Regions from separate parts of the Actimicrobium sp. CCC2.4 genome, predicted to be linked through region 2. Evidence: predicted binding sites of a transcription regulator. Region 2 holds the regulator's gene; the other holds the start of a gene.
What was found. The regulator LexA, encoded in region 2, represses DNA repair genes until DNA is damaged. The targets are predictions, from matches to a motif close to ACTGTATNNNNATACAGT.

Region 1: the regulator LexA is predicted to act here: its motif matches at 2,116-2,133, upstream of RHM62_RS14255 (error-prone DNA polymerase).

The regions. Positions count from the first base shown of each region.
Region 1 is NZ_CP133777.1:3,101,193-3,106,651, reverse strand. It holds gene RHM62_RS14255 (error-prone DNA polymerase) at 1-2,104, opposite strand, end outside; gene RHM62_RS14250 (chemotaxis protein CheW) at 2,410-5,034, shown strand; gene RHM62_RS14245 (methyl-accepting chemotaxis protein) at 5,086-5,459, opposite strand, start outside.
Region 2 is NZ_CP133777.1:2,198,250-2,203,708, forward strand. It holds gene RHM62_RS10285 (Tim44 domain-containing protein) at 1-153, opposite strand, end outside; gene RHM62_RS10290 (ArnT family glycosyltransferase) at 516-2,246, shown strand; gene cynS (cyanase) at 2,343-2,786, shown strand; gene lexA (transcriptional repressor LexA) at 2,876-3,538, opposite strand; gene rpsF (30S ribosomal protein S6) at 3,758-4,126, shown strand; gene priB (primosomal replication protein N) at 4,142-4,462, shown strand; gene rpsR (30S ribosomal protein S18) at 4,449-4,739, shown strand; gene rplI (50S ribosomal protein L9) at 4,777-5,229, shown strand; gene RHM62_RS10325 (replicative DNA helicase) at 5,362-5,459, shown strand, end outside.

The sequences.
Region 1 (5,459 bases), 900 kb from region 2:
CGAGCATGCCTTCGATGACCGGTTCGCGGAATTTTTGCAGCCCGCCCTTGCGCTTCCAGGCCGCCATCGAGCGCCGCAAATCATCGGCCTGGCCCGGCGTAAAACCGGCCGCCAGCATGACCACCTGCATCACCTGTTCCTGAAAAATCGGCACGCCTAGCGTGCGTTCCAGCGCCAGCTTCATGTCGGCATTGGCATAAGTGGCTTGCTCCAGTCCCTGCCGCCGGCGCAGATACGGATGCACCATACCGCCCTGAATCGGCCCCGGCCGCACGATCGCCACTTCGATCACGAGGTGATAAAACTTCTCGGGGCGCAGGCGCGGCAGCATCGACATCTGTGCACGCGATTCGATCTGGAACACACCGACCGTATCGGCCGCACAAATCATGTCGTAGGTGGCCGGATCTTCGGCCGGCACATCCTGCATCGTGAAGATATCGCCACGACGCAGGCCGATCAGGTCGAGCGCGCGCCGGATCGCCGACAACATGCCCAGCGCCAGCACGTCGATCTTCAGAATGCCGAGCGCATCGAGGTCGTTCTTGTCCCACTCGATCATGCTGCGCTCCGGCATCGCCGCATTTTCGATCGGCACCAGTCGCGCCAGGTTGTCGCGTGCGATCACGAAGCCGCCCGGATGCTGCGACAGATGGCGCGGAAAACCGACCAGCGTGCGGGTCAGTTCCAGCAGCTTCTGGACCAGCGACGCGTCGGGATCGAAGCCGCTTTCGCGTAGCCGTTCGTCACTGACCTGGCCGTCTTCCCACCATTGATGCGAGTGCGACAGCCGGTTGATCTGGTCGAAGTCGATGCCGAGCGCCTTGCCGACATCCTTGAGCGCCGAGCGCGGCCGGTAGGTGATGTGTACACCGGTCAGCGCGGCGCGATGGCGGCCGTATTTGCGATAGATGTACTGGATCACTTCTTCGCGCCGCTGATGCTCGAAATCGACATCGATATCGGGCGGCTCGTTGCGCTCTTTCGAGATGAAGCGCTCGAACAGCATCGACATGCGTTCCGGATCCACCTCGGTAATCCCGAGGCAATAACAGACCACCGAATTGGCCGCCGAACCGCGTCCCTGGCACAGGATGTCCCGGCTGCGGGCAAAGCGCACGATGTCATGCACGGTGAGGAAGTAGGGTTCATAGGCCAGGTCGTGGATCAGTGCGAGCTCATGTTCGATCTGTTCCTGCACCTTGGCCGGGATACCGGCGATGAAGCGGCGCGCCGCGCCTTCGTAGGTCAGGCTGCGCAGGTGTCCGTCCAGCGTGGCACCGGCCGGGACGATTTCGAGCGGATATTCATAACGCAGTTCATCCAACGAAAACGTGCAACGTTGCGCTACCACCAGCGTCTGTTCGAGCAGGGCGCGCGGATACAGTTGCGCCAGCCGCAAGCGCGAGCGCAGGTGCTGCTCGGCATTGGGGTGCAAGGCCAGTCCGCACTCGGCAATCGGCTTGCCGAGCCGGATTGCGGTGACCGTGTCCTGCAGCGGTTTGCGCGAGCGCAGATGCATGTGGACATCGCCACTGGCCACCAGCGGCAGGCCGGTTTGCTGCGACAACATAGCCAGGCGTTGCAACCAGACATCATCATCAAGACGGTGCAACAGTTCGACGGCGATCCAGGCGCGTGCCTCGAAAACATGCGCGAGCCATTGCGCCTGCTGTTGCCGCTGGTCGTCGCCGTGCGCGCGTTCGGGCAACAGGATCGCCAGGCAATCGGCCAGGCCGGCCAATTCCGGCGTGACGAAATCATCGATGGAAAGCTGGTAGCAACCCTTGTCGGCGCGTCGCCGGCCATTCGTGATCAGTTGCGACAGATTGCCGTAGCCGTGTCGGTTGGTCGCCAGCAGCAGCAATTTCATGCCGCAGCGCAGCGTGACTTCGGTGCCGATCAGCAGTGCCAGCCCGTGTTTTTTAGCTTCGATGTGCGCGCGCACGACACCGGCGAGCGAGCACTCGTCGGTGATGGCCAACGCCGCATAGCCGAGGCCGGCGGCGCGTTCGATCAGTTCTTCGGGATGCGAGGCACCGCGCAGGAACGTGTAGTTCGACAGGCAGTGGAGTTCGGCGTAGGGAGGGAGTTGCTGTGACATTGGCTAATAGTACTGTATATAAAAACAGTGGCGAAGCAAGGTTTTGTAACGCGCGGGAATTCGGGTGGCGGCGCATTGCTGTGCACTGTTATCGCGCAGGCGGGCGGTCAACCGCGCCCCGGTTTGGTGCCGGTCGGGGCGTTTCACCAAGTCATTCAAATAATTTTCTTGGAGGCACTTTTTATCTTGCTGCACGGTATTTCGCCCGCTTATAGTCAGTTACTTAATAGTTACCAAAAGTAGATTCAGGCGCTGCAAAGTCGTCTGCTTTCTGATGATCGGATACCAACCCGTGCGAGCCAGTCATGCCTGTCAATACGCCTAAATTAGCCACGCCTTCTTTCCCGGTGGATGCCTTCCTGCCGTACATGCGCGATGTCGCGCGCTGCGAGCAGGCCTTGCATGAACTGAACCTGATGTGGCGCTTGATCGAGTCTTCCGCGCGGATGAATTGTCCGCGCGAGGCCGGCGCGATCCTGCCGATAATGGCCGCGACCCGTGCGCGTTTTCAGCAGCTCGAGGTGGAACTGATCATCAATCTGGCGCGTGAAAAGCTGCGCAACGCGCATGCCGCGCTGGCAACCAAGTCGGCCTACGTGATCGAGATCGTGGTGCGCAACCTGTTCGAGCGCACCGCCGATGTGGGCTTTCTGGCGACCGATGGCGCACTGTGCGCGTTCGCCGCCGGCCTTGATGCCGACATTGCGGCGACGCGCCGGCGACTGCGCGCCTACCGCGACAAGTACACCGTCTACGACCAGATCATCGTGCTTGACCTGGCCGGGCAAGTGCTGGTCCAGCTCGACCAGTCGCTGCCGGTGAGCCGCAGTGACGATGCACTGATTGCGCAGTCGCTGGCCAGTGATACCTACGTCGAAACCTTCCGCGCCAGCGACCTGTGTCCCGGCAAGCGCGAGGCGCTGATCTATTCGCGCCGGCTGTGCCATCCCGATACCGGCGCGGTGGTCGGCGTGCTATGCCTGTGCTTTGCCTTCGAAGAAGAGATGGCGCGGATATTCGCCACCCATCGCGATCCGGCCGGACGCTCGGCCATGCTGTTGCTCGATGCCGGCGGCAACGTCATCGCCAGCGCCGATCCGGCCTGGATGCCGCTCGGTACGCGGGTTCCCGTGAGCCATGACAGCACGCCCCGCATGATGATGTCGGGTGGTCGCGAATACCTGGTCTGCACCACCGGTTCGGCCGGTTATCAGGGCTATCCGGGGCCGCAGGGCTGGCAGGGCCAGGTGATGATTCCACTCGATATCGCATTTGGTGGCGCGCAGGATAGCTTGCTGGCAGGACTGGATGCCGGCATGGCAAATGGCTTGCTGGCGCATGCGCGCGCGTTTTGTCCTGCCTTGTTCGACATCATGGGCGCGGCCGATAGCACCGCCGGGACGATACGCCGGGTGGTCTGGAATGGTCAGGTCGTCAGCGGGCAGGGGGCTGGATCGACCAGCCTGAAGACGGTGCTCGAACAGATCAGCGAGACCGGTGCGCGCAGCAATGCGCTGTTCGCCGAATCGATTCGCAGCCTGTTCGATACCGTGCTGGCGGCCGGTCTGCGCGACGCCGGATACGTCACGCACTTGCTGGTCGATCTGCTCGACCGCAACTTGTACGAGCGCGCCAATGATTGCCGCTGGTGGGCGCTGTCGCCGGACCTGCAGCGCCTGCTGGCGATGCCTCAACCGGGCGCGCAGGAGCTCGCGGCGATGACGCACATCCTCACGACCATCAATGGGCTCTACACCGTGTATGCCTGCCTGTTCGTGTACGACCGCAGCGGCCGGATACTGGCCGGTACCGGGCCCGGCATCGGCACGGAGGTCGATGCGGCGACGCTGCAGCAGGTGCTCGGATTGCGCAGTGCGCAGGATTATCACGTCTCGCCATTTGCCTCGTCGGCACTGTATGGCGAGCTGCCAACCTACGTTTATCACGCGGCGATCCGTCATCCCGGACAGCCATCGCAAGTCATAGGCGGCATCGGCATCGTGTTCGACGCCGCACCGGAATTTGCGGCGATGCTGCGCGGCGGCATCGGCGACAAGCCCGCCACGCAGGCGTTTTTTGTGGACCGGCGCGGCACCATCATCGCCAGCACCGATCCGGCCCGGCCGGTCGGCAGCACGCTGGCCATCGACAGCCATCTGCTCGCGCTGGAGAACGGCGCCAGCGCTTCACGCGTCGTCATCGATCAGGGTCGCTATGCGCTGCTGGGCTGCACGGTGTCGCATGGTTACCGCGAGTTCAAGGTTAGCGATGGCTACCGTTCCGATGTGATTGCCGTTGTCCTGTCAGCAGTCGGCGACGTGAGCGCACAGGGAACCGGCGGGATCGACACCGTCGCCCTGTTCGCACCGGCCGGTGGCGAGGCCGCAGGGCCGGAGCTGGCAACATTTTTTGTCGGACCGGCGCTGCTGGCCATCGGTGCCGAGCTGGTCCGGGAAGCGCTGCCCGCGAGCAGCGTGACATCGATCTCGATCGGTGTTGGCGATGGCAGCGGGTGCATCGGCATCATCCCGATTGCCGGCAGCCAGCCGGGCATGGCCGATGATTTTGTCTGGGTCTTTGACCTCGGGGCGGTCCTGTCAGGCACACCGAGCCGGCGCGACAGCCGTAGCCAGGTCGTGGTGCTGCGTTCCGGCAAGCGTTCGATCGGTCTGCTGGTCGACCAGTTGCATGGTGTCGGGCGGGTCGATCAGAGGCAGGTTGCCGACACGCCGATGGGTGGCCATGTCAATGGCAATGGTTTGCTGGTGCAGCAGGTCATTCAGGCCAACGAGGGCAAGCTGCTGATCCAGGTGCTTGACGTGCCCTATCTGTTCGGCTTGCTGATGGCGCCGGCTGACAGCACACCGGCGGCACCGTCGAATGTGTTTGCGCTGGCTGACGGGAGTCGTTGTCATGCCAGGAGTAGTTGACATCGCGGACCGCTGTTGGCTCCGCGCGCCTGCGCAATCAGCGCGGCAGGATCAGAACTCTTCCCAGTCATTGTCATTTTTCGCTGCCGGTGCGGCTGCAGCGATTCGCCGGGGAGCCGCCTTCGTCCCGGATAAAGTGCGGCGCGTTGGAGCGGGCGCGGCCATCGGCTTTGCCACCCGGGATGGTACCGCGGTGATCACACTGCGCGCATCCAGCTTGAAGATGCTGATGACTTGTGTCAGTTGACCGGCTTGCTCGCGCAGCGAATCGGCCGCTGCTGCGGCTTGTTCGACCAGCGCGGCATTTTGCTGCGTGACCTCATCCATTTGTGTGATGGCCATGTTGATCTGCTCGATGCCAGTCGTCTGTTCCTGGCTGGCTGCTGAAATCTCACTGATGACATCAGTGACGCGACGCACACTGG
Region 2 (5,459 bases):
GGCGGCCGACTGCGACGGCGCTTGCCGGCTGACCCCTTGTGATTGCTTGCCGAACGATCCGCCGCCACCCATGCGCTTTTGCGCTTCGGCTTCGGTCGCAGTGACGGCCAGTGATGTCATGACAATCATCATGGCAACAAAAAATTTCTTCATGATTCCTCCGGAAAAATAATGTGCTGTGAGAGGCGGTCACAGCAGCCGTGTTTGAACTCCGGCGCAGTGTAAGGTCCGGAAAATAATTGGAAAAGCGAAAATAAAAGAACTATTTGTTCTGAAAAACAATGTTGAAGACGGTTGGACTAACAGTCGGGAAGACAGCTGCCGCATGGTGTCTTCACGACACCAGTTTTTGATGCTCGTCAGTACGGGTTTCGCTGTGACGATTTGTCTGGCTGAGAGGATGCAAACTTGGTAAAGTCCCGCGTGTTTTTACGCGGCAACATATTATTTTCATCATTGCGAAATTCCCGATGCCTTTCACTTTTCTTCGCCGATCCATTCCGCCTTTGTTGCCCATGGATACCCGTGCCACTACCGGGGCGTATCCGGGAGTAGCTGATCTGGAGCTCGCCGGTGTGCTGCCCTACGCGTTGCTGATCATCGTGTTCATTTTTTTCGGACTGACCGGTCACGATCCCTGGAAGGCCGACGAAGCCTATGTCTTTGGTGTGATCCACACGATGCTGGAAACCGGTAACTGGCTCATCCCCACTATTGCCGGTGAACCGTTCATGGAAAAGCCGCCCTTGTATTACTGGGTCGCTGGTGCGTGCGTGTATATATTCGGCGGCTGGATGGATCAACCGGATGCCGCGCGCATGGCCTCCGGACTGTTCATGGCGATTACCGCCTGGTCCATTGCGGCGGCAACCCGCGCATGGTGGGGTAGCGGAAGCGGGCGCTATGCTCCCTTGCTGTTGCTCGGCTGCCTGGGCACCCTGACGCAAACGCACATGATGATGCCCGACGTTCCGTTGCTGGCCGGATTTGCGCTGTCGGCCTGGGGATTTTCGCGGGTATTGACGACGATGAGGGCGGGGGGGTTGCTGCTTGGCGTTGGTGTCGGGATCAGTTTTCTGTCGAAAGGGGTGATCGGGCCTGCCGTCATTGGCATCACCGCATTGATGTTGCCGGTATGTTTTGCCGAGTGGCGCACGTGGCCTTATTTTCGCGGACTGATAATTGCGCTGGCGACATCCTTGCCGATGCTGCTGGTCTGGCCGTTCCTGCTGTATCTCCGTTCGCCCGCCATGTTCATGGTCTGGTTCTGGGAAAACAACTTCGGGCGTTTTTTCGGATTCTCGGTGGTGCATATGGGAACAGAACATCCAAAGGGATTTTGGCTGCAGACGCTGCCCTGGTTTGCGTTTCCCTCATTGCCATTGGCGCTGTATGCGCTTTGGCGGCAGAGGCAGATTGCGTTGATTCATCCGGCGATGCAATACGGATTGGTCGCTACACTGGTGATGATGTTGGTGCTGTCGGTGTCGGAGTCAGTGCGTGCAGTGTATGCATTGCCGCTGCTGGTTCCGCTGTCCATTCTGGCAGCGCCATCGGTGTCGTTCGTCCCCCATCTACTGGAACGGCTCTGGGTAAAAAGTAGCCAGTGGCTGTTCGCGCTGCTTGCCGGCGTGATCTGGCTGGGCTGGGTCATCATGATGATGACCGGCGCGCCGCCGTCCTGGCCTTGGCTGCTGCGGGTCTTGCCAGCAGATTTTATTCCAGAGTTTGACCTGCCGACGTTTGCACTGGCTCTGTCTCTGACGGGCGCGGCCTGGTATGCACAACGCCTGTTCGCCCGGCACCCGGCCAAGGGCCTGACCAGTTGGCTCACCGGACTGACGCTGACATGGGCGCTGCTGACTACGCTATGGATGCCGTGGCTGGACTACGGGAAAAGTTATCAGCAAGTGTTTTCGGCTATTCCGTGGCCATCATCGACCGGGTGTGTGGCCAGCGTCGGCATGGGAGAAAGCGAGCGGGCCATGCTCGACTATGTCGCCCATCGCATCACGATACGGCGTGAAATTCTTCCCGGTGCCACGTGCGATGTCTTACTGATGCAAGGGTATGCGACCAGTGGCAGCAAGGAGGTCGACCCGTCGCTCTGGGAGCCGATCTGGGACGGTGCCCGCCCTGGCGATGACTGGCAACACTTCTGGCTGTTTCGTGCCCGGCAGAGCGCACCAATATCGGCCGTTGCGAGCATCAAGGTTGACGAAAAGCGGCGTCTCGCCGGTTTCTGATAACGATAATGGGGCGATCCATGAGCAACTGGTGTTCGTTTGGATGGCATGGTGCTTGCTCGGTGGAGCTGGTCATTTCACCCCGGAGAACACCTAATGGATCGTCACCAAGTCACCCTGAAAATTTTATCTGCCAAAGTGCGTCAGCACATGACCTGGAGCGGCATCGCAGAAAAAGTCGGCAATAGCAAGGAATGGACGACCGCGGCCATGCTTGGCCAGATGACTTTCAGTGCTGCGCAGGCGGCCATCGCAAAAGACCTGTTTGATCTGACCGACGAAGAAACCGCCTGGTTGCAGATCGTGCCTTACAAAGGATCACTGCCTACCGCCGTTCCGACCGATCCGCTGATTTATCGCTGGTACGAGATCGTCAGCATTTACGGCAGCACCATTAAAGAATTAATCCATGAAGAGTTCGGCGACGGCATCATGAGCGCGATCGATTTCAAGATGGATATTCAGCGTGAAGCCGACCCCAAAGGAGATCGCGTCAATGTCGTGTTGAGCGGCAAGTTTCTGCCGTACAAAGAATATTGATCACGCTATCGCTGCCGGGGCACCACCGTTATCTACCTAAGGTGGATGCCTAGCATTGATCCGCGCACGAACGAGATGCGCAGCCGGCTTCAGTTCCAACTGCGCAGCAGGCCGACAGCCAATCCCTCCAGTGAAAAATCATCCCGCTCTGGATCGATGCGTATCGGTTTGAAGTCAGCGTTCTCGGGCAACAGTTCGATCAGGTCATCCGACTTGTGATACCGCTTGACCGTCACGTCGTCGCCAAGGCGCGCAACGACGATCTGGCCGTTGCGGGCATTGTCGGATTTTTTGACGGCAAGCAGGTCGCCATCGATGATGCCGGCGTCCCGCATCGACATGCCGCGCACCTTGAGCAGGTAATCCGGTTTGGCACTGAACAAGGACGGATCAACCTGATAAGTCGCTTCAACGTGCTCCAGCGCCAGGATGGGCGACCCTGCGGCAACCCTGCCTATCAGTGGCAAGCTCAATTGCATCAACGCAGGGTGGGGCAGCACCAACTGCCGGCTGTCCCGTTCGTTCGCGAGTTCGGTGGCGGACTTGATCAGCCGGATGCCGCGCGACGTGCCGGGGGAGATTTCGATGGCGCCTTTGCGGGCCAGTGCCTGCAGATGTTCTTCAGCGGCATTGACCGAGCGAAAGCCCAGTTCCCTGGCGATTTCGGCCCGCGTCGGCGGAAAACCGGTATTGATGATCGCGTCGCGAATGAGATTCAGGATTTGTTCCTGCCGCGCGGTAAGTTTGATCATGGTGTTGGCGCTTTGCTGTGTGAATGAACAGGCTGTAGTTTTATACAGTGAGCCGTCAAATGCAAGCCATTACAGGGCTTGCAGGAGCCATTCGACAGCAAAGGTGGGCAATCATTGAGTTTTATCAGCTTTGCGGGTATCCTTGCCGACTTTCCTCTTCCCACACTCGTCTTGACGCCGGGGTGGGCGTTATTTTCAATCCGTCCAACAGGAGATTGCATGCGTCATTATGAAATAGTATTTATCGTCCATCCGGATCAGAGCGAGCAAGTGCCCGCCATGATCGAACGTTACAAGGCTGTCGTTGCAGCCCACAGTGGCGTTGTCCACCGCGTTGAAGATTGGGGTCGTCGTCAGATGGCTTACCTGATCCAGAAGCTCGCCAAAGCACACTATGTTTGCATGAACATCGAATGCGACAACGAGACCCTGGTCGAAATCGAAACCGGTTTCAAATTCAATGATGCAGTCCTGCGTCACCTGACCGTCAAGTTGAAGAAAGCCGAAACCGCTCCTTCGCCAATGATGAAGGCAGTACAAAAGGAAGATGCGGCCAAGAGCCATCGTTCCGAGGCACCTGCAGCGTAATTGTTACCAGGAAGAGTGAACCAGCTTCAGTTTGTTGCCAGCATTGCCGAGCGTGAACTCATGCGCTACACACCGGCTGGCATCCCGATCGTGTCCGCAAAATTGCAGCACGCATCGACGCAAACCGAAGCCCGGGTAGAACGACAAGTCGAGTTCGAGATTTCTGCCATTGCAGCAGGCGAAATTTCAGGCCGCTTTGATCAAGCCCGATTGGGCGCGATGTTCCGCTTCACCGGTTTCCTGGCACGCAAGAACCGCAACAGTAAAAGTCTCGTGTTTCACATCATTGATTTCGAACCAACCTCAGATACAGGAGCCTCAAATGGCATTCGGTAAAAAATTCGACAAGAACAAGCTCAAGCTTAAAGAAAAACGCAAACAACAGAATCCATTGTTCAAGCGTAAGAAATTCTGCCGCTTCACCGCTGCACACGTGGAACAGGTCGACTACAAAGACGTCGATACGCTCAAGGATTTCGTCCAGGAAAACGGCAAGATCATGCCAGCCCGCCTGACCGGTACCCGTGCTCACTATCAACGCCAGGTCGACACTGCAATCAAGCGCGCACGTTTCCTCGCGCTGCTGCCGTACACCGACCTGCACCACGCGTAATTGACGCAAACGTCAATTACCCAATTCGGAGAAAAATATGCAAATCATTTTGTTAGAAAAAGTCGTTAACCTTGGCAATCTTGGCGAAGTCGTCAAGGTCAAGGACGGTTATGCCCGTAACTTCCTGATCCCGCAGCGCATGGCGCGTCGTGCGACCACCAGCGCTGTCGCTGAATTCGAAGTCAAGCGCGCGGAACTGGAAAAAATCGCTGCCGAGAAATTGGCCGAAGCCCAAGCGCATGGCGAAAAGCTGGCCGGCATGACCGTCCAAATTTCGCAAAAGTCGGGTGTTGATGGTCGTCTGTTTGGTTCAGTTACCAATGCAGACATCGCCGATGCGTTGACCAAGCAGGGTTTCGCTGTCGAGAAAGCGCAAGTGCGCCTGCCAACAGGCCCATTGAAGACCACTGGCGATCACCCGATCCTGGTTGCCTTGCATACCGATGTGCTGGTCGAAGTTACTGTCGCCGTACTGGGTCAGCACGCTTAATTATTGAGCGCTCTGCCTTAAAAAAAGCCGGATTCGTCCGGCTTTTTTTACGTCCGTCGCACTCGTTTTTTCAGGGAGAAATTGCATGATTGCATTCTGGGAACGCGCATCCCAGCGGGTATAATCCGGTCCATGAACAAACGTGAACGCTCCGACTCCAATTCCGAATCCCGGTCTGACTCCCGACCTGATTTTCGCTCCGACTCGCGTCCTGACATCCAGCTTGATGC